Regions from separate parts of the Streptomyces zaehneri genome, predicted to be linked through region 1. Evidence: riboswitches for the same ligand, from Rfam matches in the RefSeq annotation. Region 1 holds a riboswitch; each other region holds the start of a gene.
The links. Region 1 has a riboswitch for cobalamin ahead of QQM72_RS21420 (cobalamin biosynthesis protein). Riboswitches for the same ligand answer to the same signal wherever they lie in the genome.
Positions count from the first base shown of each region.

Region 2: linked by a shared signal. The riboswitch ahead of QQM72_RS09715 (ABC transporter substrate-binding protein) and the one ahead of QQM72_RS21420 (cobalamin biosynthesis protein) in region 1 are both predicted to bind cobalamin.
Region 3: linked by a shared signal. The riboswitch ahead of QQM72_RS08225 (CbtB domain-containing protein) and the one ahead of QQM72_RS21420 (cobalamin biosynthesis protein) in region 1 are both predicted to bind cobalamin.

Region 1 covers NZ_JASTTJ010000012.1:178,614-188,000, reverse strand. The annotation lists gene QQM72_RS21440 (alpha/beta hydrolase) at 1-372, opposite strand, end outside; gene QQM72_RS21435 (class II aldolase/adducin family protein) at 436-1,167, opposite strand; gene QQM72_RS21430 (inorganic phosphate transporter) at 1,745-2,998, shown strand; gene QQM72_RS21425 (hypothetical protein) at 3,033-3,254, shown strand; cobalamin riboswitch at 3,386-3,525, shown strand; gene QQM72_RS21420 (cobalamin biosynthesis protein) at 3,627-4,616, shown strand; gene QQM72_RS21415 (cobyric acid synthase) at 4,613-6,181, shown strand; gene cobN (cobaltochelatase subunit CobN) at 6,178-9,387, shown strand, end outside.
Region 2 covers NZ_JASTTJ010000004.1:300,557-309,943, reverse strand. The annotation lists gene QQM72_RS09735 (ABC transporter ATP-binding protein) at 1-678, opposite strand, end outside; gene QQM72_RS09730 (cobalt-precorrin-6A reductase) at 891-1,646, shown strand; gene QQM72_RS09725 (ABC transporter ATP-binding protein) at 1,664-2,497, opposite strand; gene QQM72_RS09720 (FecCD family ABC transporter permease) at 2,494-3,573, opposite strand; gene QQM72_RS09715 (ABC transporter substrate-binding protein) at 3,570-4,640, opposite strand; cobalamin riboswitch at 4,709-4,909, opposite strand; gene QQM72_RS09710 (HipA family kinase) at 5,014-5,928, shown strand; gene QQM72_RS09705 (SelT/SelW/SelH family protein) at 5,925-6,212, shown strand; gene aceB (malate synthase A) at 6,235-7,869, opposite strand; gene QQM72_RS09695 (nucleotidyltransferase family protein) at 8,053-8,664, opposite strand; gene QQM72_RS09690 (DUF5955 family protein) at 8,857-9,171, shown strand; gene QQM72_RS09685 (IclR family transcriptional regulator) at 9,201-9,387, opposite strand, start outside.
Region 3 covers NZ_JASTTJ010000003.1:562,164-571,550, forward strand. The annotation lists gene QQM72_RS08210 ((2Fe-2S)-binding protein) at 1-554, opposite strand, end outside; gene QQM72_RS08215 (hypothetical protein) at 719-1,879, opposite strand; gene QQM72_RS08220 (enoyl-CoA hydratase/isomerase family protein) at 2,443-3,519, shown strand; cobalamin riboswitch at 3,599-3,742, shown strand; gene QQM72_RS08225 (CbtB domain-containing protein) at 3,780-4,001, shown strand; gene QQM72_RS08230 (CbtA family protein) at 4,027-4,788, shown strand; partial or broken gene QQM72_RS40845 (MFS transporter) at 4,927-5,108, shown strand; gene QQM72_RS08235 (FAD-dependent oxidoreductase) at 5,242-6,375, shown strand; gene msrA (peptide-methionine (S)-S-oxide reductase MsrA) at 6,725-7,237, shown strand; gene QQM72_RS08245 (protein kinase domain-containing protein) at 7,973-9,387, shown strand, end outside.

The DNA.
Region 1 (9,387 bases):
GTTGCCGACATACAGGTTGGGGGTGAGCCAGACCGCGTCGCCGGCGTTCAGGGTGCCGTGGGTGACCCGCTCCAGGCGCCGTACGACGGTGTCGGCGGAGTGCGGGGCGGTCGGCAGGACGGGGCCCACGACGGCGTGGGAGCCGTTGCCGGAGAGGCCGTAGGTGCCGGGGCGCAGTGCGGCCAGGTCACGGGTGAGGGTGATCTGGCCGGCGGCCGTGCCGTGCACGGTGAGCCGGGGTTCGGTGGGCAGGGGCCGGCCGGGCGGCGCCTTCAGTGCCGCGTCGCTGGCCAGCCGGCCGGCGGCGACACTGACGGCGGCGGCGGCCAGGACTGCGGTGACGGCGGCGGCCGTCGCGTTGACAGTGCGCACCCGTCCAGTGTCCTGGCCCGCCTTCCTCCCGGCCAGTGGTGGAGCCCGTCGGGGGACGGGTGTTCACTCCGGCTGCCCGTACCCGCGCAGTCGCTCGCCCGCCTCCGCGACCTGCGCCTCCGTCAGGAGCGTGGGGTTCAGGCCGGGCACGGACGAGGCCGTCAGCCACAGGCGGCACATCCACTCCAGTTGGGCCGTACGGTCGTACGCCTGGTCGAGGGTGGTGCCGTGGGTGAGGGTGCCGTGGTTCTGAAGGAGGCAGCCGCTCCGGTCGGCGAGGGCGCGGAGCATGTTCTCGGCCAACTCCTCGGTGCCGTAGGTCGCGTAGGGGGCGACCCGGACGGATCCGCCGAGCGCGCCCGCCATGTAGTGGACGCGGGGAAGCTCGGTGACGAGGGTCGAGACGGCGGTCGCGTGCACGGCGTGGGTGTGGACGACCGCTACGGCGTCCGTGGTGCGGTAGACGGCGAGGTGCATGGGCAGCTCGCTCGTCGGGCGCAGGGTGCCGAGCACCTGCCGGCCGGCCAGGTCGACGCCCGTGACGTCGTCCGGGGTGAGCCGCTCGTACGGTACGCCCGACGGGGTGACCAGCACGGTGTCGCCGACGCGTACGGATACGTTGCCGGAGGTGCCGACGACCAGCCCGTCGGTCACGGTGCGGCGGGCCGCCGTCACGAGGGCCTCCCAGGCTCTCGCCTCCTCGAGGACCGCATGCCTCCCCCGGCGCTCCGCCACGTTCTGTACGCCGTCCCGGCCACCCCGGGCGTCCCCCTGCTCGCGTCGCTGCTCAGCCATGCGGCGATCCTGCCAGGAGGCGCCGGGGAACGCCGGGGGACGCCGCCGGGCTGTTCCGCGGCGCGTGCCGCCTCGCTCTGCCGGACAAGGGCTCGGGCGGGGAGCGGGCCGGGTGGTTCGTACACAATGGCGGCGGCCTGAGCGCCGACGGCCGGACCCCGCCGTCCGCGCTCGACGCCCGGCGCCACCCTGCGGCAGGGGCGCCGGTGCCACGTCCCGACCGGGGCCCGGACGGTCCCGTGGATCACGCCCTGTGGGTCGCCCGTCACGGGGCGTCCGACGCCGGGACACCGCCGACCGGACAGCAGACAGGGGCCTCCCCACGGCACTTCTGACAGTACGCCGACAGCGGCGGCCGCCGGGTGACCGAAATCTCTTCTGCGGCTCCGCGAGCCGGTTGCGCGGGCTCGCCGAAGACGGGCGACCGTACGGCGCTTGACCCCGGCCCCGGCGGTGCGACGGAGGACCGCCGCACCCCCCTTGCACATACACCCGGATGCCCTTCCCAGTTCATCTTCCGTTCACCCGGATTGCTTACGGTCAACGCGCCAATGACTTCGAACGATTGCCTGGGTAAATGGAAAACTTCTCGCTGATCCTCGCGATTGTGGTCGTCACCGCACTCGCGTTCGATTTCACGAACGGTTTCCACGACACCGCCAACGCGATGGCCACCACCATCTCGACCGGTGCCCTCAAGCCCAAGGTTGCGGTGGCCATGTCCGCCGCGCTCAACCTTGTGGGAGCTTTCCTCTCGGTGGAGGTCGCCAACACGATCTCCAAGGGTCTCGTCGACGAGACCGGCATCCGTCCCGAGGTCATCTTCGCCGCCCTGGTCGGCGCGATCCTCTGGAACCTCCTGACCTGGCTGGTGGGCCTGCCCTCCAGTTCCTCGCACGCCCTGATGGGCGGTCTGATCGGCGCCACCATCGCCTCGGCCGGCATGGGCGCGGTGCACGGTGACGCCCTGGTCACCAAGGTGCTGATCCCGGCGATCGCGGCACCGATCGTCGCGGGCGTCGCGGCGATGCTCGCGACCCGCCTCTCCTACACCCTGGGCAAGAAGGCCGACGGCAAGGCGGCGGCCAAGGGCTACCGCGCGGGCCAGATCGCCTCGGCCGGCCTGGTCTCCCTCGCGCACGGCACCAACGACGCGCAGAAGACGATGGGCATCATCACCCTGGCCCTGGTGGCCGGCGGTGCCGTGGCCCCCGACTCCGACCCGCCCACCTGGGTCATCCTCTCCGCCGGCCTGGCCATCGCGCTCGGCACCTACCTCGGCGGCTGGCGCATCATCCGCACCATGGGCAAGGGGCTGACCGACCTCCAGCCGCAGCAGGGCTTCGCCGCCCAGACCAGCGCGGCCACGGTCATCCTGGCCTCCTCGCACCTCGGCTTCTCCCTCTCCACCACCCACTCGGTCTCCGGTGCGGTGATGGGCGCGGGGCTGGGCCGCAAGGGCGGTGTGGTCCGCTGGTCGACGGCGACCCGGATGTTCGTCGCGTGGGGCCTGACGCTCCCGGCCGCGGCCCTGGTGGGCGCGCTCGCCGAGTCCGTCACCGGCCTGGGCGACTGGGGCACGGCCCTCGTCGCGGTCTTCCTGATCGCCTCCAGCGCGGCCATCTGGAAGATCTCCCGGCGCGAGGTCGTCGACGCCTCGAACGTCAACGAGCACGACGAGCCGGCGGGCGTCGTCACGACGGCGATCGCCGCCGTCACCCCGCCGCCCCCGGGCACCCTGGCCGAGGACCTCGCGGACCTGACGGCCACGATCCCCGGCCCGGCGGCAGAGCCCGCGACCCCCGCCGCTCCCCCGGCCGCGGCCGTCTGAGCCCGCGCACCCGGCACGAAGGAAGAGAAGCAGCATGAAGATCGACTGGGCAGCCCTGGGCTCTGTCTTCGGCGTCAGCCTCGTGGTCACCGTGGGCCTCGTCGCCCTGTTCACCCTCGGCGTCATGGGCCTGTCGCGGCAGGAACGCGCGTCGGCGCAGGGCGGCTCGGCCACCCTCGCGGTGACCGGCGCGTACGCGTGCTTCGCGGCCTGCGCGGCGGCGGTGGCGTACGGGATCTCACTGATCGTCGCCTGACGCGCCATCCGGACACCCTCGAGGTGCGGGACGGATCACCGTCCCGCACCTCTTGTCGTTCGCGGCCCCGCCGACGCGCCCTGTGTGGGGTTCTGCACACTCGAGCCGCGCAGGTCAAAGGCAAGTTGACGGCTCTTGCGGGCCGTGGTGGACTGCCCGAGCCATGTACGGCAGCAGAAGAGGAAGCCGGTGTGAATCCGGCGCGGTCCCGCCACTGTGACCGGGGTAGAAACCCCCGGGAGCCAGGAACTCTCGCCGCCGGTCTCGTCGAACCAGGGCGTGGACACCCTGAGTGAGGACATATCGCCATGCTCGCTCGGCCGTTGAGGTACAGCACCAGGTCGCTGCCCGACCCCACGGCCGGCTGAGCCGATGCGTGCCGATCGCCTCTACGCGTACGGCGCCGCCACCGGCCTTCTGGGCGACCTGCTGTTCGGAGATCCCCGCCGAGGGCATCCCGTCGCCGCGTTCGGGCGGGCCGCCGGCGCCGTCGAACGGCTGCTGTGGCGGGACCACCGGGGACGCGGTGCCCTGCACGCCGTCGTGTGCGCCGGCGGGGCCGTGGCCCTGGGAGCCGTCGCTCAGCGGGCCGTACGCCCCTCCCCCGCCGCCACCGTCGCTCTCGTCTCCGCCGCCACCTGGGCCGTGGTCGGGGGCAGTTCGCTGGTCCGGGAGGCGCGGGCCATCGGCCGGGCGCTCGAGGCGGGGGACGTCGAGGCCGCCCGGGAGCGGCTGCCGCGTCTGTGCGGGCGGGATCCGCAGGCGCTGGACGCCGACGGGATCGCCCGCGCGGTCGTGGAGTCCGTCGCCGAGAACACCTCCGACGCCGTCGTGGGGGCGCTGGTGTGGGGGGCCGTGGGCGGGGTGCCGGGCCTGGTCGGGTTCCGGGCCGTCAACACCCTGGACGCCATGGTCGGTCACCGGTCGCCGAGGTATCTGCGCTACGGCTGGGCCGCCGCCCGTCTCGACGACGTCGCCGGATGGCCGGGAGCCCGGCTGACCGCCGTGCTCGCCGCCCTCGCGGGGGACGATCCGCGGGGCGCCGTGCGGGCCTGGCGGGCCGACGCCCGACGGCATCCGAGCCCCAACGCCGGTCCGGTGGAAGCGTCCTTCGCGGGCGCCCTCGGGGTGCGGCTGGGCGGGACCCTGTCGTACGCCGGGCGGGTCGAGCACCGGCCCGTGCTGAACGGCGCGGCCGGGCGGCCCGTCGTCGCCCGGGACATCGAACGTGCCGCGCGGCTCTCCCGCCGCGTCGGCCTCCTCGCGCTCGGCGTCACCGTCGCCGCGCGCGCCGTCGCCACGAGCATCGTCGCGGGCGAGGGGCGCAACCGGATCAACCAGCTGAAGGGGCGTACGACATGAGCGGGGGTCTCCTCGTCGCCGGCACCACCTCCGACGCCGGCAAGAGCGTCGTCACGGCCGGGATCTGCCGGTGGCTGGTGCGGCAGGGGGTGAAGGTCGCACCGTTCAAGGCGCAGAACATGTCCCTCAACTCGTTCGTGACGAGGGAGGGCGCCGAGATCGGGCGGGCCCAGGCCATGCAGGCCCAGGCCTGCCGGGTGGAGCCGACCGCGCTGATGAACCCCGTGCTGCTCAAGCCGGGCGGCGAGCAGAGCAGTCAGGTCGTGCTCCTCGGCAAGCCGGTGGGCGAGATGACCGCCCGTGGGTATCACGGAGGGCGGCAGCAGAAACTCCTCGGAACCGTCCTCGACTGCCTCGCCGAGTTGCGGGGCACGTATGACGCGGTGATCTGTGAGGGGGCGGGCAGTCCGGCCGAGATCAATCTGCGGCGGACCGACATCGTGAACATGGGGATCGCGCGGGGCGCGCGGCTGCCCGTGCTCGTCGTCGGCGACATCGACCGCGGGGGCGTCTTCGCCTCCTTCTTCGGCACCGTCGCCCTGCTCTCGCCCGAGGACCAGGAACTGGTCGCCGGGTTCCTGGTCAACAAGTTCCGGGGGGACGTCTCCCTGCTGGAGCCGGGCCTGGACATGCTGCACGGGCTCACCGGGCGGCGGACGTACGGCGTGCTGCCGTTCCGGCACGGGCTCGGCATCGACGAGGAGGACGGGATGGGGGTCCCCCCGCTCGAGCGAAGCCGAGAGTGGGGGAGGGTCTCGCTGCGCGGGACCGTGCGGGAGTCCGACACCGCCCCGCCCGTCGGCGAGGACGTGCTGCGCGTCGCCGTCTGCGCCGTCCCGCTCATGTCCAACTTCACGGACGTGGACGCGCTGGCCGCCGAACCCGGCGTCGTCGTGCGGTTCGTGGACCGGCCCGAGGAACTGGCCGACGCCGACCTGGTGGTGATTCCGGGGACCCGGGGAACCGTGCGCGCCCTGGAGTGGCTCCGGGAGCGGGGGCTGGCCGAGGCGATCCTGCGCAGGGCCGCCGAGCAGCGGCCCGTCCTCGGCATCTGCGGTGGCTTCCAGCTCCTCGGCGAGCACATCGAGGACGAGGTCGAGAGCCGGCTCGGACAGGTGGCGGGCCTCGGAGTCCTCCCGGTCCGGGTGCGGTTCGCCCGCGAGAAGACCCTGACCCGGCCGGTGGGGGAAGCCCTCGGCGAGCGGGTCGAGGGGTACGAGATCCATCACGGGGTCGCCGACGTCCAGGGGGGCGAGGCGTTCCTCACCGACGACCGAGGACACGGCCTGGACGGCTGCCGGGTCGGACAGACCTGGGGCACGCACTGGCACGGCTCGCTGGAGTCGGACGGATTCCGGCGGGCCTTCCTGCGCGAGGTGGCGGCCGCCGCGGGCCGCCGCTTCGTGCCCGCCGCCGACACCTCGTTCGCCGGGCTGCGCGAGGAGCAGCTCGACCGCCTCGGCGACCTGATCGAACAGCACGCGGACACCGACGCGCTCTGGCGGCTCATCGAGTCGGGCGCGCCGCAAGGACTGCCTTTCATTCCACCGGGAGCGCCCGCATGAGCACAGTGTTGTTGTTGTCGACCGCCGACACGGATCTGCTGGCGGCCCGGGCCGCTTCCGGCGCCTCGTACCGGATCGGCAACCCGACCCGGGTGGATGTCGCCGGGGAACTCCCCGCGCTCCTCGACGGCGCCGACCTCGCGGTCGTGCGGCTGCTCGGCGGCAAGCGGGCCTGGGAGGACGGGCTCGCCGCGCTCAAGGCGTCCGGCGTGCCGACCGTGCTGCTGGGCGGCGAGACCGTGCCCGACGCGGAGCTGATGGCCGAGTCGTCGGTGCCCGCCGGTGTGGTGGCGGAGGCGCTGCGGTATCTCGTCGAGGGCGGCCCGGCCAACCTGACCGAGCTGGCCCGGTTCCTCTCCGACACCGTGCTGCTGACCGGTGAGGGTTTCGTCGAGCCGCAGAAGATGCCCGAGTACGGCGTCCATGGCGAGCGTGCCTTCGTCGAGGGCCGGCCGACCATCGGGGTGCTCTTCTACCGGGCGCACGAACTGAGCGGCAACACCGCCTTCGTGGACACGCTGTGCGACGCCGTCGAGGCACACGGCGCCAACGCCCTTCCCGTGTACTGCGGTTCGCTGCGCGGGGCGGACCCGGGGCTCTACGAGATCCTCGGGCGGACCGACACCCTCGTCGCCACGGTCCTCGCCGCCGGCGGCGCGCACGCCTCGCAGGCCTCGGCGGGCGGGGACGAGGAGGCCTGGGACATCGGCGCGCTCGCCGACCTCGACGTCCCCGTGCTGCAGGGGCTGTGCCTCACCTCGTCGAAGAGCGCCTGGGAGGAGTCCGACGCCGCGCTCTCCCCCATGGACGCGGCGATGCAGGTCGCCATCCCGGAGTTCGACGGACGGATCATCACGGTCCCCTTCTCCTTCAAGGAGCAGGGCCCGGACGACGTGCCGGTGTACACCGCCGACCCCGAGCGGGCCGCACGCGTCGCCGGGATCGCCGTACGGCACGCCCGGCTGAGGCACAAGCCGAACGGCGAGAAGAAGCTGGCGCTCGTCTTCACCGCCTACCCGACCAAGCACTCGCGGGTCGGCAACGCGGTCGGCCTCGACACCCCCGCCTCGGCCATCCGGGTCCTGGACGCGCTGCGGGACGCCGGGTACGGGGTCCAGGGGCATCCGGACAACGGCGACGAGCTGATCCACCGGCTCATCAACGCCGGTGGCCACGACGTCGAATGGCTCACCGAGGAGCAGCTGGCCGCCGCGCCCGCCCGGGTCCCGCTGGCCGACTACCGGGCCTGGTTCGACAAACTCGACCCGCGCCTGCGCGACGGCATGCTGGAGGCGTGGGGCGAGCCGCCGGGTTCGCTGTACGTCGACGGGGACGACGTCGTACTGGCCTCCCTGCAGTTCGGGAACGTCGTCGTGATGATCCAGCCGCCGCGCGGCTTCGGCGAGAACCCGATCGCGATCTACCACGACCCCGACATGCCGCCGTCGCACCACTACATGGCGGCCTACCGGTGGCTGGAGAACAGTTTCGGCGCCGACGCCGTCGTGCACATGGGCAAGCACGGCACGATGGAGTGGCTGCCGGGCAAGGGCCTCGGGCTGAGCGGGGGCTGTGCACCGGACGCCGTCCTCGGTGATCTGCCGCTCGTCTACCCGTTCATCGTCAACGACCCCGGCGAGGGCACCCAGGCCAAGCGGCGCGGGCACGCCACCGTCGTGGACCATCTCGTGCCGCCGATGGCACGCGCCGACACCTACGGCGACCTGGCCAAGCTGGAGCAGCTCCTCGACGAGTACGCGCTCGTCTCCGACCTGGATCCGACGAAGGCACCGGCCGTGCGCGCGCAGATCTGGACGCTGGTGAAGGCGGCCGAGCTGCACCACGACCTGCACGTCGACGACCAGCCGGACGACGACGCGTTCGACGAGTTCGTCATGCACATCGACGGCTATCTGTGCGAGATCAAGGACGTGCAGATCAGGGACGGGCTGCACATCCTCGGCGGCGGTCCGGTCGGCGAGGCGCGGGTGAACCTCGTGCTGGCCGTGCTGCGCGCCTCTCAGGTGTGGGGCGGTCAGGCGAACGCGCTGCCGGGACTGCGGGCCGCGCTGGCCGCCCATTTCGGGCTGGCCGAGAAGGAGCTGCTCGCCGAGCCGGGCGCGCCGGTGAAGGTGCCGGTCGAGCTGACGGATCTCGTCGAGGGCCCCTCCCGTACCGGAGCCGACGCCGTCGACCTGCTGGAGCAGCTGTGCCGGCGGATCGCGGAGGGCGCGGAGGAGCACGGGTGGGCCGTCGCCGGGAGCCGGGCGCTGGTCCGTGAGGTGCTGGGCACCGAACTCCCGGACGCCGTCGCGGTGCTGGAGTTCGCGTGCACGGAGGTCGTACCGCGGCTGGAGCGGACCACCGACGAGATCGGGCACATCCTCAAGGCGCTGGACGGCGGTTACGTCCCGGCCGGTCCGTCGGGCTCGCCGACGCGCGGACTGGTCAACGTCCTGCCGACCGGCCGGAACTTCTACTCGGTCGACCCCAAGGCCATTCCCTCCAGGCTGAGCTGGGAGGTCGGGCAGTCCCTCGCGGACTCCCTCGTGCAGCGGTACCTCCAGGACACGGGCGACTACCCCAAGTCCGTCGGCCTGACGGTCTGGGGCACCTCCGCGATGCGCACCCAGGGCGACGACATCGCCGAGATCCTGGCGCTGCTCGGCTGCCGTCCGGTGTGGGACGACGCCTCGCGCCGGGTGACGGGCTTCGAGATCGTGCCCCTGGACGAGCTGAACCGGCCGCGCATCGACGTCACGGTCCGTATCTCCGGGTTCTTCCGGGACGCGTTCCCGCACGTGGTGGGGCTGATCGACGACGCGGTGCGGGCGGTGGCCGAGCTGGCCGAGCCCGCCGAGTCCAACTTCGTGCGCGCCCACGTGGACGAGGACGCCGCCGAGCACGGCGACCGGCGGCGCGCGACGGCCCGTATCTTCGGCTCCAAGCCGGGGGCCTACGGTGCCGGTCTGCTGCCGCTGATCGACGCCCGCAACTGGCGCTCGGACGCCGACCTCGCCGAGGTGTACGCCGTCTGGGGCGGCTACGCCTACGGGCGCGGGCTCGACGGGCGGGCGGCGCGCGGGGACATGGAGACGGCGTTCAAGCGGATCGCCGTCGCGGCCAAGAACGTGGACACGCGCGAGCACGACCTCGTCGACGCCGACGACTACTTCCAGTACCACGGCGGCATGGTCGCCATGGTG
Region 2 (9,387 bases), on a different contig from region 1:
GCGGTACCGCTCGACGGCCGCCTGCTGGGCGCCCAGCCCCTTCAGCACCCGAAGCCCGGCCACCAGGTCCGCGGCCACTCCCGAGGCGTGGGCGGCCCGGTCCTGCTCGGCCTCGCTGCGGCGCTCCAGCGGCTTGCTCAGCAGATGCCCCAGCCACAGCAGCACCGGCGTGCCCAGCAGCACGATCAGCCCGAGCGGCACGGACGTCAGCAGCAGCCACACGGCGCCTGCGGTGATGCCCGCGACCGCCCATATCCCGCTCATCAGCGCCATGTTCACCGCGCCGACGCGCTTGGCGTCCTCGGTGGCGACGTTGGCCAGCTCGCCGGGCAGCCGTCCCTCCTCGGCGCCGCCGCGGGCGTCGAGCACCCGGCGCACGATCGCCAGGCGAAGGGTGTGCGCGGCCTCTTCGGCACCGCGCTCACCGGCCCGCGCGCCCAGCCGGAAACTCCACGACAGCGCCACGTACATCACGGCCAGGACGACCAGCCAGAGGGCGAGCCGCCCGGCGTCCTGCCCGGCCACGGCCTGGTCGATGACGACACCGATGAGCACCGGTACCAGGGCTTCCCCCAGTTGGTGCACACACCCGAGCGCCGCGCCGAGGCCGACGCGACGCGCCTGCCCCCTGACCGAGCGCGTCAGGACGTCCCGCCCCGACTGTTCCCCTGATCCCACCAGCCACCCTCCGGAAACCGGTTCAACTTAGGCAAGGCTACTCTAAGTGATGGCGGGCGAGTCAATGCCCCGGCGGCCCGGCGCACCGCGTGGCGCGCTCCCGGGACACGACGCCGGCCCGGCCGGTCCGCGGCCGGTGTGCTTCAGTGGGCGCCGTGACCATCCCCGGCCGCGCCGCCCGGGCCCCGCTCTCCGGAAGGGACCGGACCGCCGTGCACGTACTGATCCTGGGCGGGACCACCGAGGCCCGCCGGCTCGCCGAACTCCTGGCGGCCGACGCCGGCCCCGGACTCCGCGTGACGACCTCCCTGGCCGGACGGGTGGCCGCGCCCCGGCTGCCGCCCGGCGAGGTGCGCGTGGGCGGCTTCGGCGGGGCCGAGGGGCTCGCCGCGTGGCTGGACGAGCAGGGGGTCGACGCGCTCGTCGACGCCACCCACCCCTTCGCCGGGACCATCAGTCTCAACGCGGCGAAGGCCGCGGCCGGCACCCGTGTGCCGCTGCTCGCGCTGCGCCGCCCGGGCTGGGTCCCGGTGGCGGGCGACGTCTGGCACGAGACCGGTTCCCTGGCGGAGGCCGCAGACCTGCTGCCCTCGCTCGGCCGACGGGTGTTCCTCACCACCGGGCGCCTGGGGCTGGCCGCCTTCGCCGCCCTGGACGACCTGTGGTTCCTCGTACGGTCCGTCGACGCACCCGGGGCGCCGGTCCCGTCCCGCATGGAGCTGCTGCTCGACCGCGGGCCCTTCACGCTCGACGGGGAGCGCGAACTGCTGCGCCGTCACCGGATCGACGTCGTCGTGACCAAGGACAGCGGGGGAGCGGCCACCGCCCCGAAACTGGCCGCCGCCCGTGCGGCGGGACTCCCCGTGGTCGTGGTGCGCCGACCGCCGGTCCCCGCGGGCGTCCGGGTCGCGGCAGGGCCGGAGCAGGCCCTGGAATGGATCGGGAACGCCGAACGGAGACGAGGGTAAAGGTCGCTGACGCCACGTCAGGGAGTCGGTGCGGCGCCCAGGAAGCGTATGTGCGGGCGGCCGTCGGGGCCGTCGGCGGTGATTGTTGCCCGGACGCCGTAGACGTCGGCGATGAGCGCCTCGGTGAGGACCTCGTGCGGGCTGCCGCAGGCCACCACGCGCCCCTGCCTGAGGACGACGAGCCGGTCGCAGTACATCGCGGCCAGGTTGAGGTCGTGCAGCGCGACGACGCTGGTGACCCGCAGTTCGGTGATCAGAGCCAGCAGGGCCAGCTGGTGCCGGATGTCGAGGTGGTTGGTGGGCTCGTCCAGGAGGAGCTCGCGCGGTTCCTGGGCGAGGGCGCGGGCGATCTGGACGCGCTGGCGTTCGCCGCCCGACAGGGAGTGCCAGGGCCGGTGGGACTTGTCGGCGAGCCCGGTGCGCGCCAGCGCGGACCGGACGGCCTCCTCGTCGGCGGCGGTGGCGGCCGCCCAGGCGCGGCGGTGCGGGATGCGGCCGAGGCGTACGACGTCGTGGACGCTCAGCGCGAGCTGTGTGTCGGCCTGTTGCTCGACGACGGCGATGCGCCGGGCGACGGCGCGGCGGCTCACCCGGGCCAGCGGGCGGTCGTCGAGGGTGACGACGCCGAAGTCCGGGGCGAGCACACCGGCGAGCAGCCGCAGCAGGGTGGACTTGCCCGAGCCGTTCGGGCCGAGCAGGCCGGTGACGGAGCCGGGGCGGGGCGTCAGGCTGACCCCGTCGAGGATCAGGGTGCCGCCGGCGGCACGGCCGACCCGGTCGGCACGCAGCCCCTCGGAACCGGTCGTCTTCGTGCCGGTGGTCTTCGAGGCGGCCGTCTCCGAGCCGGTCATCGGGTGCCCCTCGCGCGGTACAGGACGGTGACGAAGGCCGGGACGCCGATGAGGGAGGTCACCACGCCCACCGGCACCTCCTGCGGGTCGAGCACGGTGCGGGCGAGGGTGTCGACCCAGACCAGGAACACCGCGCCGGTCAGGGCGGTGGCGGGCAGCAGCCGGGTGTGGCCGGGGCCGGTGAGGACGCGTGCGGCGTGCGGGAGCACCAGGCCGACGAAGCCGATCGCCCCGGCCGAACTCACCAGGGCGGCGGTGAGCAGCGCGGTCGTGCACAGCAGCACCAGACGGGTGCGGGCCACGCAGACGCCGAGGGAGAGGGCCGCGTCCTGCCCGAAGGCGAACGCGTCCAGGGTCCTGGCGTGACCCAGGCAGACCGTCAGCGCCACGACCAGCGCGGCCGCGCCGGCGGTCACGTCCGTCCAGTCGGCGCCGCTGAGCGAGCCGAGCAGCCAGAACAGGATGCCGCGGGTGGTCTCCGCGTCGGCGGCCGTCATCACGACGAAGGAGGTGAGCGCGGAGAACAGCTGCATGGCGGCGACTCCGGCGAGGACCACCCGGTCCGTGGTGCCGCCGAGGGTGTGGCTGAGCAGCAGCACCAGCGCGAAGGAGACCAGCGCGCCGAGGAACGCGCCTGCGGAGACCGACAGGAGACCGCCGCCCGCGCCGAGGACGACGACCAGCACCGCGCCGGTCGAGGCGCCGGAGGAGACGCCGAGGACGAAGGGGTCGGCGAGCGGATTGCGCAGCAGGGACTGCATCACCGCCCCGCACACCGCGAGGCCGGCGCCGCACACCGCGGCGAGCAGGGTGCGCGGCAGCCGCAGGTTCCACACGATGCCGTCCCGCAGCGGAGTGAACTGCGCCTGTCCCCAGCCGAGATGGGCCGCGACCGCGGACCACACGTCACCGACGGCGATGTCCGCCGGGCCGATGGTGATGGCCACGGCGACCGAGGCGCACAGCAGCGCGAGACCGGACGCCCACAGCAGCGCCCGGCGCAGCCGGCCCACTGCCGCCGCCCGGGACGCCGGCGCCCCGGCAGCCGCCGTGGACGCCGACGGAGCGCCGGTCATCCCGCGAGGCCGTGGCCGCGCAGCGCCGCCGCCAGCTTCTCGATGCCCTCGACGGTCCTGACGGTCGGGTTCATGGCCTGTCCGGACAGCAGCACGTACCGCTTCTCCTTCACCGCGGTCATGTTCCTGGTGACCGGGTTCGACTCCAGGAACTCGATCTTCTTGGCGGCGGTCTCGGCCGTCTGCTGCCTGCGGGTCAGGTCGCCGATGACGAGGAGGTCCGGGTCGCGGTCGGCGACCGTCTCCCAGTTGACCTGGGGCCACTCCTGATCGGTGTCGTCGAAGGCGTTCTTCGCGCCGAGCTCGTTCGTGACGACGCCCGGCGCGCCGCAGCAGCCCGCGAGGTACGGGGACTGGGAGTTGGCGAACCAGTACATGAGGGTCACGCCCCGGGCGTCCAGGCCGGCGGTGGCCCTGGTCACGCGGTTCCTCAGTTCGGCGACGAGCTTCTCGCCGCGCTCCCGGACGCCGAAGACCGCGGCCAGGTCGCGGACTTCGCCGTAGACCGCGTCCATGGTCAGCGGCTCGGTGCGGACGCCGTCGCCGTCACCGCTGTTGTCCTTGCCGACACAGTCGGAGGGGGAGAGGTACGTGGGCACGCCGAGCTTCTCGAACTGCTCGCGCGGGGCGACCCCGCCCTTGCCGAGGGTGGAGGCGAAGGAGGCGGCGACGAAGTCGGGTTCGGTGTCCAGCACCGTCTCGAAGGAGGGGGCGTTGTCGGCGAGGCGCTTCACCTTCGCGTTCGCCTTCTCCAGGCCCTTTGCCACCGGGTCGGTCCAGGTGGCGGTCCCCGCCATGCGGTCGGCCAGCCCGAGGGAGAGCATGATCTCGGTCGTGCCCTGGTTGAGCGAGACGGCCCGCCGCGGAGGGCTGTCGACAACGACCCGCCGCCCGCAGTTGTCGAGCCGGACCGGACGGTCGGCGGCCCCGCTCCTGCCCGCCGAGCCGGAGCCCGCCGAGCCGGAGGAGCCCGCCGGGCCCGAGGAGCCGCAGCCGGCCAGCAGCAGGGCACCGGCCAGGAACAGAACGGCGGGCCGGGCAGAACGGAGGGGACGTGCGAGCGGCACAGGGTTTCCTTCGGCGTCGAGGGCTCAAGCGCGAAGCCCGGTCGTACGGTGCTCCCCCGGCCGTATGCGGGCGGCGGGGGCGGCCAGCAGGTCTTCGGACTCGGGGTCACCCGGACGAGGCGCCTTCCCGGACCGCGTACGCCGTCCAGTGGCCGTTGCCCCGCCCGTCGCCCTCACCGCTGCGCGTCAGCTCCGGATTCGCACCGGATTCCCTGACCCGTACACACTCACGTGCGCACATGGGTTCGACTGGCCTGGGCAAGCTACCACAGCCGCGGAGGCCGCCCGCGGGCCCTTCCGCGCGCCGGCTCGGGCCCTCTCGCCGGCTGTCGGGCCTGGTTACTATGCTCCTTCAGGCCAGAGGGAGAGAGCCATGCTGACCGAGGTCACGGCGACCCGCTACCTCGCTCCGCTGCGGGCGGGCGGCTCCGTGCCCGCCGTCGTCGAGGCCGACGACCTGGGCACCTACGTCGTGAAGTTCACGGGCTCGGCGCAGGGCCGCAAGGCGCTCGTCGCCGAGGTGATCGTGGGCGAGCTGGCCCGCGCCCTCGGGCTGCGCTTTCCCGAACTGGTCCTGGTCCGGTTCGACCCGGCGATCGCGGAGCGGGAACCGCACCAGGAGGTGCGGGAGCTGCACGCCGCGAGCGCGGGGCTCAACCTCGGGATGGACTTCCTGCCGGGTGCGGAGGACTTCACGCCGGAGGTCGCCGAGGCCTTCCCGGTGGAGCCGCTGGAGGCCGGGAGGATCGTCTGGCTGGACGCCCTGACCGTCAACGTCGACCGGACGGTCCACAGCTCCAACCTGATGGTCTGGCCGACCCTCGGCATCGCCGCGCCCCGGCTGTGGCTCATCGACCACGGTGCCGCCCTCGTCTTCCACCACCGCTGGGACGGCGCCGACCCCGAGAAGCGCTACGACTTCCGCCACCACGCCCTCGGCCGCTGCGCCCCGGACACCCGGGCCGCCGACGCCGAACTGGCGCCCAGGGTGACCGAGGAGCTGCTGCGCACGATCGTGGCGGAGGTACCGGACGCCTGGCTGACCGGCGAAGCGGGGTTCGCGACCCCGGACGCGGTCCGGGAGGCGTACGTGCGCTACCTCCACGCGCGCGTGCGGGCCTCGGCGGCCTGGCTGCCCACCGACTTCCCCGGCCCGCAGGAGCTCGCCGCCGACGAGGCACGGCGTGCGGCGCGGACACGGCAAGGACGGCCCGACTGGCTCAAGCGGGTCCCCGACCTGCACGGCAAGCCGGCCGCGGAACAGGATTGGTCGGTGCACCTCGGATGAGCGAACCGAGCGACGTGGGCGGGCGGGTCGAGATCGAGTACTGCACCCAGTGCCGCTGGCTGCCGCGCGCGGCCTGGCTGGCGCAGGAGCTGCTCACGACCTTCGAGGCCGAGCTGACGGAGCTCGCCCTGAAGCCCGGCAGGGGCGGCGTCTTCGTCGTCCGGGTGGACGACGAGGTGATCTGGGACCGCCGCGAACAGGGCTTCCCGGAGCCGACCGCGGTGAAGAAGCTCGTACGTGACCGAGTGGCCCCGGGACGGTCCCTGGGCCACTCGGACAGGTGAGCCTTCCGGCCGGTGCCGGTGCTCAGCCCTTGAGCTGCTCGTACGCCGGCAGGGTGAGGAAGTCCGCGTAGTCGTCGTCGAGGGCGACGGTCAGCAGCAGGTCGTGCGCCTGCTGCCAGTGGCCGGCCGCGAAGGCCTCCTCGCCGATCTCCGCGCGGATCGCGGCCAGTTCCGCGGCGGCGACCTCGCGGGCCAGCTCGGGCGTGGCCTTCACCGTGCTCCCGTCGCGCTCGAACTCCACTCCCGCGTTGATCCACTGCCAGATCTGCGAGCGGGAGATCTCGGCGGTGGCCGCGTCCTCCATCAGGTTGAAGATGGCGACCGCGCCCAGGCCGCGCAGCCAGGCCTCGATGTAACGGATGCCGACCTGAACGGCGTTGACCAGGCCCGGGTAGGTCGGCCGGGCCTCCAGCGAGTCGACGGCGATCAGGTCGCCCGCCTTGACGTCGACGTCCTCGCGCAGCCGGTCCTTCTGGTTCGGCCGGTCGCCGAGCACCGCGTCGAAGGAGGCCATGGCGATCGGCACCAGGTCCGGGTGGGCCACCCACGACCCGTCGAAACCGTCGTTCGCCTCGCGGTCCTTGTCCGCCTTGACCTTCTCGAAGGCGACCTTGTTGACCTCCTCGTCGCGGCGGGACGGGATGAAGGCCGCCATGCCGCCGATGGCGTGCGCGCCGCGCTTGTGGCAGGTGCGGACGAGGAGTTCGGTGTACGCCCGCATGAACGGGGCGGTCATCGTGACCGCGTTGCGGTCCGGGAGGACGAACCTGGTCCCGCCGTCACGGAAGTTCTTGACGATGGAGAACAGGTAGTCCCAGCGGCCGGCGTTCAACCCGGAGGCGTGGTCGCGCAGTTCGTACAGGATCTCGTCCATCTCGTACGCGGCGGTGATCGTCTCGATGAGCACGGTGGCGCGGACGCTGCCCTGCGGGATGCCGACGTGGTCCTGCGCGAAGACGAACACCTCGTTCCAGAGGCGGGCCTCCAGGTGTGACTCCGTCTTCGGCAGGTAGAAGTACGGCCCCTTGCCGAGGTCGAGCAGACGCTGGGCGTTGTGGAAGAAGTAGAGGCCGAAGTCGACCAGGGCGCCGGGGACCTGACGGCCGTCCGCGTCGACGAGGTGACGCTCGTTCAGGTGCCAGCCGCGCGGGCGCATCACGACCGTGGCGAGCTCGTCCGCGTCCTTCAGGGCGTACGACTTGCCCGACCCCGGGTCGGTGAAGTCGATGCTGCGGGTGTAGGCGTCGGCCAGGTTGATCTGGCCGAGGACGACGTTCTCCCAGGTCGGCGCGGAGGCGTCCTCGAAGTCGGCGAGCCAGACCCGGGCGCCCGAGTTCAGGGCGTTGATGGTCATCTTGCGGTCGGTCGGGCCGGTGATCTCGACCCGGCGGTCGTCCAGGGCCGCGGGGGAGGGGGCGACCCGCCAGGAGTCGTCCGCGCGGATCGCCGCGGTCTCCGGGAGGAAGTCCAGGGTGGAGGTGCGGGCGATCTCGGCGCGGCGCTCCGCGCGCCGGGCGAGGAGCTCGTCGCGGCGCGGGGTGAACCGCCGGTGCAGCTCGGCCACGAAGGCGAGGGCCGCCTCGGTGAGGACCTCCTCCTGCCGCGGCAGGGGCTCGGCGTCGACGATGGCCAGCGGGGACGGCGCTGGTGCGGACATGAGCGGTCACTTCCTTCAGCGGTGGCACCGGGTGCCAGTCGAACCGAGTACGGCGGGCGGGGCCCCGGACGGGCCGGGTCCTTCTGAAAAGTGGATACTAGTTTCCTCATCGTGGAACTTCAATGATTTGTTGATGTCGAGATTCTCCGCGTCGAGGCAAGGTGGCGCCCAGTGCCAGGCTCCTCACTCGAGGTGCGCGAGATCCTGCGGGGTGTCGATGTCGAAGGGGCGGGCCACGTCCCCGCACTCGACGAGCGTGATCGCCTCCTCGTGCTCCTTCAGATAGGCGCGTGCCCCCCGGTCGCCGGTGGCAGTCGCGGCGATGTCCGCCCAGTGGCCGGCTCCGAACAGGACGGGATGGCCGCGTACGCCGTCGTAGGCGGCGCAGACCAGCGAGGACTCGTCCTCGTACGCGGCCAGCACCCGGGCCACGGCCTGCGGTCCGATGCCGGGCTGATCGACCAGGGAGACCAGCGCGGCCCGCGCCCCCGTCCCGGCGAGCGAGCCGAGCCCGGCCCGCAGTGATGTGCCCATGCCCTGCTCCCAGGCCGGGTTCGGCACGATCACACACCCCTCGAGCCGCGCCCGCTCCCGTACGGTGTCGGCGGCGGCCCCGAGCACCACGTGCACCCGAACGCAGCCCGCCGTGCGCAGCACCTCCACCGCGTGTTCGACGAGCGGCCGTCCCCGGTGTTCGAGCAGGGCCTTGGGGCGTCCGCCGAGCCGCCGGCCGCCGCCCGCCGCGAGGAGCAGGCCGGTCACCTGGTCCGTGGCCCGGTCTTCCGTGTGCGTCATGCGTCCTGCATACCTGACGCGGCGTCGGCCGTGCGGCCTTGCGGGGCTGAATTTCGGTGCGCGCAGTGGCGCGCGCCGCGCCGGGTGGCGTTTACTGACCCGCGCGTCCTTCGGTGCCCGGTGCCGGTACCGCGGGGCTGCGGGACGGATGGGCGCGCACGCGCGCTCGGCGGAGCGCGCGTGGGGGGAGCTGTGTTGCGGAGCTTGAGGCAGAGGGCAGTGACCGGCAGCTACGAGGATCCGAGGGTGGCGGAACTGCGGACCGCGGTGTCCCGGCTGCGCCGCGAACTCGCCACGTATCCGGTCGAGTTCCCGGACCGGGCGATCGCCGAGGACGAACTCGCCGCGCTTGCCGCGATGGTGACCTACGGCATCCCCGAACTCCCCCGGTTGAGAAGCTCGTTGCTGCTGATCGCGGGAGCGATCGGCTCGGTGAGCGCACTGGCCCGGAGCCTGTCGGAGGTACGGCACGCCGTGGAACTGTTCGGAGAGGCGCCGCGCCCCTGACCCGGCGGGCGCGGCCGGACGCGGTGCCGCTACAGCCCGCCCTGGGCCGCGGGGCCGGGGCTCGTCAGCGCCTGTGACAGCTCCACCGCGACCTGGCGCAGTACCGGCACGATCCTCTCCGTGGCCGGTTCCGTGACGCGGCCCGCCGGGCCGGAGATGGAGATGGCCGCGGGGGTGGGCGAGTCCGGCACCGGCACCGCCAGGCAGCGCACGCCG
Region 3 (9,387 bases), on a different contig from region 1:
CCGTCCGCCCCGGTCACGTCCTCGACGGCGTCGACGATGCGCGGGTACGCGCCGCAGCGGCAGAGATTGCCGCTGAGCCGCTCGCGGATCTCGTCCCGGTCCAGCGCGACCGGCCCTCCGGAGGGCGTCGCCGGGTCCGTGACGTGCGAGGGATGCCCCGACTCCGCCTCGGCGAGCGCGCCCACCGCCGAGCAGATCTGTCCGGGCGTGCAGTACCCGCACTGGAAGGCGTCGCGCTCCAGGAAGGCCTGCTGGAGCGGATGCGGCTGCTCGCCGTCGCCGGACAGCCCCTCGACGGTCGTGATGTCGCTGCCGTCCAGGGTGACGGCGAGCAGCAGACAGCTGTTGACGCGCCGCCCGTCGACGAGGACGGTGCACGCGCCGCACTGCCCGTGGTCGCAGCCCTTCTTCGCGCCGGTGAGGTCCAGATCCTCCCGCAGCAGGTCCAGCAGCACGCGCCGGTGGTCGACGGCGAGGGTGTGCGGCCTGCCGTTGACGCGCAGCGTCGTGTCGGATCGGTGGGGCGAAGACCGGGGGCCGTGCTCGCTGCCCATGTGCTGGTCCCTTCCGGGGCGGTCCGTGGTGCCGTGGGGACCGCGTATCCAGACAGGGGCGTGTGACACGTCCCGGTACGAGGTAATTCGTGCACGGGCGGGGACGGGCGCCCGCGAGCCCACCGGCGCCCGCCTGCCCGGCGACCTGTCGGCCCGCCGACCCCTTACCGGTCGGTGACCTCGGGTTCGGCGCCGCCGGTCGTGCCGCTGGTGCCGCCGGTGCGGTCGTGTTCCGGTGACTCGACCCGGTCCGCGGGAGCGGCGTACGTCACCGGGCGCAGGCCCTTGGTCGTCTCCTTGAACCGCTCCAGGGTCCGGCCCAGCTGCTGGAACGGCGAGCCGCTCTTCCTGGCCGGCGCCTGCCGCGGCTCGCCGCCCTCGGCCGCCGCCTCCCGGTACGCGGCCAGCGCCTCGTGGGCGTGCTCGGCGGCTTCCCGGTACAGGTCCCGGGACTCCGTCATCGCCTCCAGCGCCTCCTTGTACATCACCACGAGCTTGCGCTCGCGCGCGAGCTCCTCCTGCGGGGTCAGCAGCTGCCACTCCTCCCGCAGCGCGGTGAGCGCGGCGTCGGCGTCCTCCGGCAGCGCCCTGGGCAGCGCCGCGAAGCGCCGTACCGCGTCCAGCAGCTCGGTGGGATGCGTGCCGTCCAGGAACACGCTGCGCACCGAGTAGTCGGCGGCGTCGTACTCGGCCGGGGCGGGGATGCCCGGCAGCACCAGCGCCCCGCCGCGCGGCACCTCCACCCGGGCCTCCTTGAGGGCCCAGTTCACGGTGCGCAGCTGGTGCGGGGCCGCGCGGTGCTCGACGACCCGGTGGTGCAGGCCGGGCGGCAGCAACGGGACCAGCGACCGCCGGCCCAGCTCGTCGGGTGTCATGGCCTCGTGCACGACGAGGTGGACGGCCCAGGTGTCCCGCAGGGCGCCCCGGAGCGCGCGCCGCAGCTCCTTGTCGTCCGCCGGGAGCGGGTTCGCGGCCAGGAACCGCTCACCGGTGACGGTCTCGTTGCCCCATGGCGTGGCCGCCTCCCAGGACCAGAACATCCCGGCGGGCGAGGGCCATCGCTGGTCCCACGGCCGTTCCGCCTCCGCCGTCAGCGTCCATTCCTGGCCCTGGCCCGACCACTCGGCGAGCCTGAGCCGGGCACGGACGGTCACCTCCTCCGCGACCAGCCACCGGGCTTCGAAGGCCGTCTCCCCCTCGGGGGTGTCGGTGTCCGGCAGCTCCATGAAGTCCTGGAGGGTCTCGGCGTCCTTGAGTGCCTGAAGGTGCTTGCGCAGGACGTCCGGAGCGGTGGGGCCGGTGTGACGGCCACGGGTCTGCCACACCGTGGAGGGCGTCGTGGGCGGAACGGTCGCGGAGATGTGGGTGAGTCCATTCGTGAGGGCGGTGACGACGTGGCGACGGCGTGCGAAGGCCAGTATCGCCCGCCGCGGGGGGTGCGCGATCAAGCGGGTCGGTGGCGCGGGCACCCGCAGACGCCCCGCCGGGATGCGCCTTCCCCGGCGCGACACAGGTCACGCGTGCGGATCCGGCCCGCGGGCCGGCGGTCCGGCCGGGGGTGTGCGCCACTCGTACGGGGTGTGCGCCGGTCACCACGGCCGGCCCCCGCGCACTCATGGGCCCACCGGCCTCCGGGACCCGACCATCGGATCCGGTGGACAGGGCTCGCTCTCCATCCGCGTCGGGGCGAGCCCTGTCCGCGTGCCCGGTGCGCCACCGCCACCGGATGCCCGCCGCCCGGCCGGCTTCCCCACTGGACGGGGGCAGGGGCTTCCTCGGCGAGCACGGCATGGAGAAGATCGTCCATGACCTGTGCGTCCAGCACCCTGGAAGGAAGCAACGAGATCATGCGCGTCAACGTGGCCCGCGGCCTGACGGAGGCACTCGGATGAGCGACATCGAGGCGCCCGTCCTGCTGCACACCACCGGCCGAGCCGCCCACATCACGCTCAACCGACCGAGGGCCATCAACGCCCTGAACCACGCGATGGTGCGCCGCATCGACGCCGCGCTGACGGCATGGGAACGTGATCCGGCCGTCGAGACCGTCGTCATCTCCGGCGCGGGGGAGCGCGGCCTGTGCGCGGGCGGCGACATCCGTGCCGTCCACGACGACGCCCGCGACGGCGACGGCACCGCCTCGGCCGCCTTCTGGCGCGACGAGTACCACCTCAACGCCCGCATCGCCCGCTACCCCAAGCCCTACGTCGCCCTGATGGACGGCATCGTGATGGGAGGCGGGGTCGGCGTCTCCGCGCACGGCAGCGTCCGGGTCGTCACCGAGCGGTCGAGGATCGCGATGCCCGAGACCGGCATCGGCTTCGTGCCGGACGTCGGCGGCACCCACCTGCTCGCCCGCGCCCCGGGCGAACTGGGCACCCATCTCGCCCTGACGGGCACGCAGATCGGCGCCGGGGACGCGGTGTCGTGCGGGCTCGCCGACCACTGCGTACCGTCCGCCTCCCTCCGGCGGCTGGCCGACGACCTCGCCGTGCTACCCGTACGGGATGCCCTGGACCGTCACGTACAGCCCTTGCCGGCGGGCGAGTTGGCCGGCCGGCGGGCGTGGATCGACACCTGTTACGCGGCCGACACCGTCGAGGAGATCGTCCGACGGCTCTTCGCCCACGGCGACCCGGCGGCGAAGGAGGCCGCGGAGACCCTCCTGACCAGGTCGCCCACCTCGCTCAAGGTCACCCTGGCCGCCCTGCGCCGTGCCCGCCGGCTCGGCTCGCTGGAACGGGTGCTGGAACAGGAGTACCGCGTCTCCTGCGCCGCCCTGACCACGCCCGACCTGGTCGAGGGCATCCGCGCCCAGGTCATCGACAAGGACCGGGACCCGCGTTGGTCGCCGGCCACCCTCGCCGAGGTCACCGGGGCCGACGTCGAGCGCTTCTTCACCCCGCTCGGCGAGCGCGAACTCGGGCTCGCCCGACCCGACACCGCCGCGGAGGGGCTCCGCTGAGCGCAACCGGCGTGGTGATCCGGGCCACCTGGCCGTGGAGTGCGGGGTCACGCCAGGTGGGGCGGTATTGGCCGGGGGCCCGACACGCGATACCGTCGCTCTGATATCGACGACGGCGAGACGGAAGCCGGTGAGAACCCGGCACGGTCGCGCCACTGTGGACGGTGTACCCCGAAGGGGCACACACCGCGAGTCAGACCCGTGGCCGTCGTCATGTGCACCACCGAGATGGGACGCGAACTCCCAGAGGAGGTTCTGCCATGGCGCAGCATGTCGCCCAGCCGACTACCACCACGCCTGTCGTACCCGCCAAGTTGCCGCTGAAGGACATCGCCCCGTGGGCGGTCTTCTTCGGCGTCCTGATGCTGGTCCTGCTGTACTTCGTCGGCGCGGAGCAGGGCGCGACAGCCGTCGTCTCCGGCGAGGACGTTCACGAGTGGGTGCACGACGCCCGCCACCTGCTCGGTTTCCCCTGCCACTGATCCCGAGGGGAACCCCGGCACACCCATGAACTCCGCAACGGTAAGAAACCTCCTCGTGCGGGGCATGCTCGCCGGCCTCGGCGCCGGCGTGCTCGCCCTGATCGTCGCCTACTTCCTCGGCGAGCCGAACGTCGACAGCGCGATCGGCTTCGAGGAGTCCCACGCCGCGGGCCACGAGCACCACGAGGTGGAACTCGTGTCCCGCAGCCTCCAGTCCACCGCCGGCCTCGCCACCGGCGTGCTGATCTACGGGGTGGCCTTCGGCGGCATCGCCGCCCTCGCCTTCTGCTTCGCCCTCGGCCGCGTCGGCCGGTTCACCCCGCGGGCCACGGCCCTTCTGCTGTCGGGGACCGCCCTGCTCGCCGTGTACGTCGTGCCGTTCCTGAAGTACCCGGCCAATCCGCCCGCGGTCGGTGACGGCGACACCATCGGCAAGCGCACCACGCTGTACTTCCTGATGATGGTGCTCAGCGTGCTGCTCGCGGTCGCCGCGGTGATCCTGGGCAAGCGGCTCGCACCGAGGCTCGGCCCCTGGAACGCCACCGTCGCGGCCGTCCTCGGCTTCGTGCTCGTCATCGGGCTGGCCTACGAGTTCCTGCCCGCCGTCAACGAGGTGCCGGGCGACTTCCCGGCCGCCCTGCTGTGGCGGTTCCGCCTGTCCGCCCTCGCCATGCAGGTCACGCTCTGGGCAGGCTTCGGCCTCGTCTTCGGTGAACTGGCCGAACGGCTGCTGCACCCCAAGCCCGCCACGGTGACCGCGGGCACGCCGGTGGCCGCCCCGCACTGACCCGACCGGCACGACGATCCGACGAGAGGGCCCCGTCCCGGGGCCCTCTCGTGTGCGCGAGCCGACGCCGGATCAGCGGCCGGAGCGCCCCGCGAAGACGGCGACACGGACATCCGACCGGCCGTTCGTACCCGGCGGATGCCCGCCGGGCTCGTCGCGCTCGCTCTCGGTGGATTCGGGATCGGTCCGACCGAGTCCGCGATCGCGGGGCCGCTTGCGCAAGTGAGCCGCAGCCTTGCGGTGTCCGAGGCCGCGGCGGGACGGCTGATCTGCGGGTACGCCCTGCCGGTCGCGGTGGCGCGATCGTCGTGACCGCCGCCGCTTTCGGCAAGGCCCACCCCGGACCCACCCCCTCCACCGGGAACCCGAGGACCTGGTCGCCCGTACGATCGAGTCTGCTGTCATGACCCGCATCCCGCTCGCGGGCACCGACCGGATCCCCGGGGAGGGACTGTGATCGCCGTCGTCGGCGCCGGACTCATGGGCGCGGCCACCGCCTGGCAACTGGCCCGCCGAGGCCACGAGGTCACGCTCGTCGAGGCGTACGACATCGGCCACCGGCACGGAAGTTCGCACGGCAGCTCACGGATCTTCCGGCGGGTGTACGCCGACCCGTTCTACGTGCGGTTGACCGGACAGGCCTACGAGCAGTGGCGGGAGCTGGAGGACGACGGTTCGGCCTCCCTGCTGCGCACTACCGGTGGGCTCGACATGGGCGAGGACCACGACCCGAAGGCCCTCGCCGACCTCCTCGGCGCGGCCGGAGTGCCCCACGAACTCCTCGGCGCGGAAGCCGCCGCCGAGCGCTGGCCGTACATCCGCGTCACCGGTCCGGTGCTCCACCACCCGGAAGCGGGCGTGGTCGACGCCGACGAGACCGTGGGGACCTGCGTACGGCGGGCGATCGAACACGGAGCGCGGGCGGTCATCGGCGCCCGCGTCACCGGCATCGACGTCCGGGGGAGCGAGAAGGTGCGCCTGCACACCGACGACGGCCGCGAGATCGTCGCCGACACGGTGGTGATCGCGGCCGGCGCCTGGCTGCCCGAGCTCGAACTGCCCTTCTCGCTGCCTCCGTTGGCGGTGACCCAGCAGCAGGTCTTCCACTTCCGGCAGCGGGACCCGTCCGTCAGGTGGCCGACCCTGATCTGGGACGGCGCGCTGCACCTCTACGGCCTGCCGTCCGGAAGCGACGGGGGCCCGCTCCCGGCGGTCAAGGTCGCCGAGCACGACCGCGGCACGCCCGCCACCGCCCGCACCCGCAGCGGGGTCGTCGATCCGTCGTCGCGGACGCGGGTGAGCGGCTTCGTACGCGACCGCCTCCCGGGCCTCGAGCCCAACCCGGTCGCCGAGGCGACCTGTCTCTACACCACCACCCCGGACGAGGACTTCGTCCTGGACCGCCACGGCCCCTTCGTCATCGTCTCCCCCTGCTCCGGGCACGGCGCGAAATTCGCCCCGCTCATCGGCGCGATGGCCGCCGACCTCGCCACCGGCCGCGCCGAGCCGCATCCCCGCTTCCGCCTGGGACGCACGGCACAGGTCAGGGGAGCGAAGCGGGCGGCGCCGGCCCGGGGATCGGCTTGACGCACCAGGAGTCCCGCCTTGGCCGGCCGGTTGATCATCGGACGGAGGCCGCCGTCGCTGACGGGGCGCGTGCGGTCGATCAGCCGGGAGACCCTGCGGCGCAGCTCATGACCCGGCGCAGGGCCTTCGGCGAGAAGCCCGGGATCGCCGGTTCCAGCATGGAACGATCACCTCACGCGTTGCATCGATTCGACGTGCGCCTCGATTCGACGACGAGCCGTGACCGACTGTGCGGGCACGGAATTGTTCGGGCCTCTCACGTGCTGTTGTATCCACACAGGCTGGTACGTCGACGGTGTGCGAGCGAGCGGCTCGAGCGGCCGGGACGAGAGATACGGAAGGTGCTGAGATGGCAGCGCAGACGCAGAGGGCCGTACTGGCGGGCGGATGCTTCTGGGGGATGCAGGACTTGATCCGCAGGCTCCCGGGCGTGACGGCGACCCGGGTCGGATACACCGGGGGTGACGTACCGAACGCGACGTACCGTAACCACGGCACCCACGCGGAGGCCATCGAGATCCTCTTCGACCCCGAGAAGACCGACTTCCGCACGCTCCTGGAGTTCTTCTTCCAGATCCACGACCCGAGCACCAAGAACCGCCAGGGCAACGACATCGGCCTCAGCTACCGCTCGGCGATCTACTACGTGGACGACGAGCAGAAGCGGGTCGCCGAGGACACCATCGCGGACGTGGACGCCTCCGGACTGTGGCCGGGCAAGGCCGTCACCGAGGTCGAGCCGGTCGGCCCCTTCTGGGAGGCCGAGCCCGAGCACCAGGACTACCTCGAGCGTTACCCCGAGGGCTACACCTGCCACTTCCCGCGCCCGGGATGGCGGCTTCCGGCCCGCACCCAGGGCTGAACCACTCCGCCGAGGCCTCTGATCTCTGCTCCGGGGCCTCGGCGTGCGGGACGTACGGCGTGCGGGACGTAGGGCAGGTCGGCGGGTTTCGGGTTTCCCTGCGCGGGTCGAGGTGGCGCCCACCCTGGCGCCGCTGATCCCGCTGGAACCGGCGCGGCGGCGCCTCTTCGGCGACACCCTGCGCGCCTGGGAGGCGGCGGTGGCGCAGGAGCGCGAGCTTCGAACCCTGCCGCCCGCGGGGCCGTGGCGGGCGTGCCGAATTCGGCGCGGCAGCCGCGGGGGGAGGGCGAGGGCAGCCGGAGGGAAGTCCCAGGGAAGCCTGAGGGAAGCCCGAGGGATGAGGCCCGGGTCTGTAAGGGCAGGAGCGGGGAAGCTCCGGGGCACAAGGGCGGGAGCCGGGCGGGGCGCGAGTGGTGTGCGCAGACGTCCTGCCGAACCGGTGTCACCCGGCCTGCGGTGCCCGGGACCGGGTGGGTGAGGTCGGGCGATCTCCCGCTGTCGTGCGGATATCTGCCGGTTCCGCGACGGCTGCCGGTCCTCGTGGTCGGGGCCGACGGTCCCGGCAAGCCCGGGCCGGGCACAACGTCTGCTCGCCGTGGGCGAGTTGGAGACAAGCGCCAAGAGGGAACCCGTCCGGCATACTTGCGAGCGCGGACCACCCTGCTCACCAGCACGCAAGCCAAGGCCCAGCGCGTGGGTTCGAGCGCTGACGCACACTTCCGGGGAACAGTCGTCATGAACAACCTTCAGCCTTCGGACCCGACATCCATAGGCGGCTATCCGTTGCTCGGCCGGCTCGGTGCGGGCGGCATGGGGCAGGTGTTCCTGTCCCGTACGGGTTCGGGCCGGCTGCTCGCGCTGAAGACGATCCGCGACGATCTCAGCTCCGAGCCGGGTTTCGAGGAGCGGTTCGCCCGCGAGATACGCAACAGCGACCGCGTCCGTTCGCCGTGGACCGTGACCGTCGTGGACTACAGCGCCCCGGGCCAGCGCCCGCAGTGGCTGGCCACCGAGTACGTGCCCGCGCCGTCGCTGGCCGAATGGGTCGCGGCCCACGGCCCGCTGCCGCAGGCCGCGTCGCTCGCCCTCGCCGCCGAACTGTGCGGCGCTCTCCAGGCCGTGCATCAGGCCGGCCTCGCGCACCGGGATGTCAAGCCGGGGAACGTCCTGTTGGCCCGCGACCGCCCACGGCTGATCGACTTCGGGGTCGCACGGGCCGCCGACGACAGTCGCCACACCCGCCTCGGTGTCTCTGTGGGTTCCCCCGGCTTTCTCGCACCGGACCAGGCCATCGGCAGCGTCGCCGCCGAACCCGCCGACGTGTTCTCGCTGGCCGCCACGCTGGTGTACGCCGCGACCGGACGCGGCCCCTTCTCGCGCGCCGGGGAGCAGATCCCCGCGGCCACCCTGATGTACCGAGTGGTCCACGAGGACGCCGACCTCGCAGGCGTCCCCCCGGAGCTGGTGCCGCTGCTCGCCGCGTGTCTGGCCAAGGACCCGGCCGAGCGTCCGACGGCGGCCCGGCTGGGCGCATGGCTGGAGGAGACGGGCGCCAGGACCGGGCGTTGGCCCGCGGACGGACCCGCGATTCTCGCCGGAGAGCTGACGCAGACCGAGCATGCGGCGCACACCCTGGTCGACCTCGCGCAGCACGCCACGGCGGTCGTTGCCGGTCAGGGACCGGCTCCGACGACGGCACGGTCCGACACCGTCCTCGCCGCCTCGGCGGAGCCCCGTCGGCGGCTTCGGCCCGCCTGGCTGCTGACCACGGCCGTCGCGGCGGTCGCGGTCGTGGTGGCCGTGGTGGCCGCCGTCCACTTCGGTACACAGCGTTCCTCGGCCGACTCCTCCCCGTCCGCGCAGGGACGGCCGTCCGGCTCGGCCGCCCCGGCCGCCACGGGCAGGACGCCGTCCGCCTCGGACCAGGAGCCTCAGGAGTCCCAGGAGGCCCAGAAGAGCCAGGAGCCCCAGGAAGGGGACGCGGCACCCAAGGTCGTACAGGCCCCGCTCGAGCTGGCCACCGGAGAGTCCGTGGGGACCGGGGCCAGGAGTCTGATCATCCAGCCGGACGGCAACCTGGTGATCTACGACCAGGACCGCAAGGCGCGTTGGGCCGCGATGACCAGCGGCGAGAGCAACAGCGCCCGCTT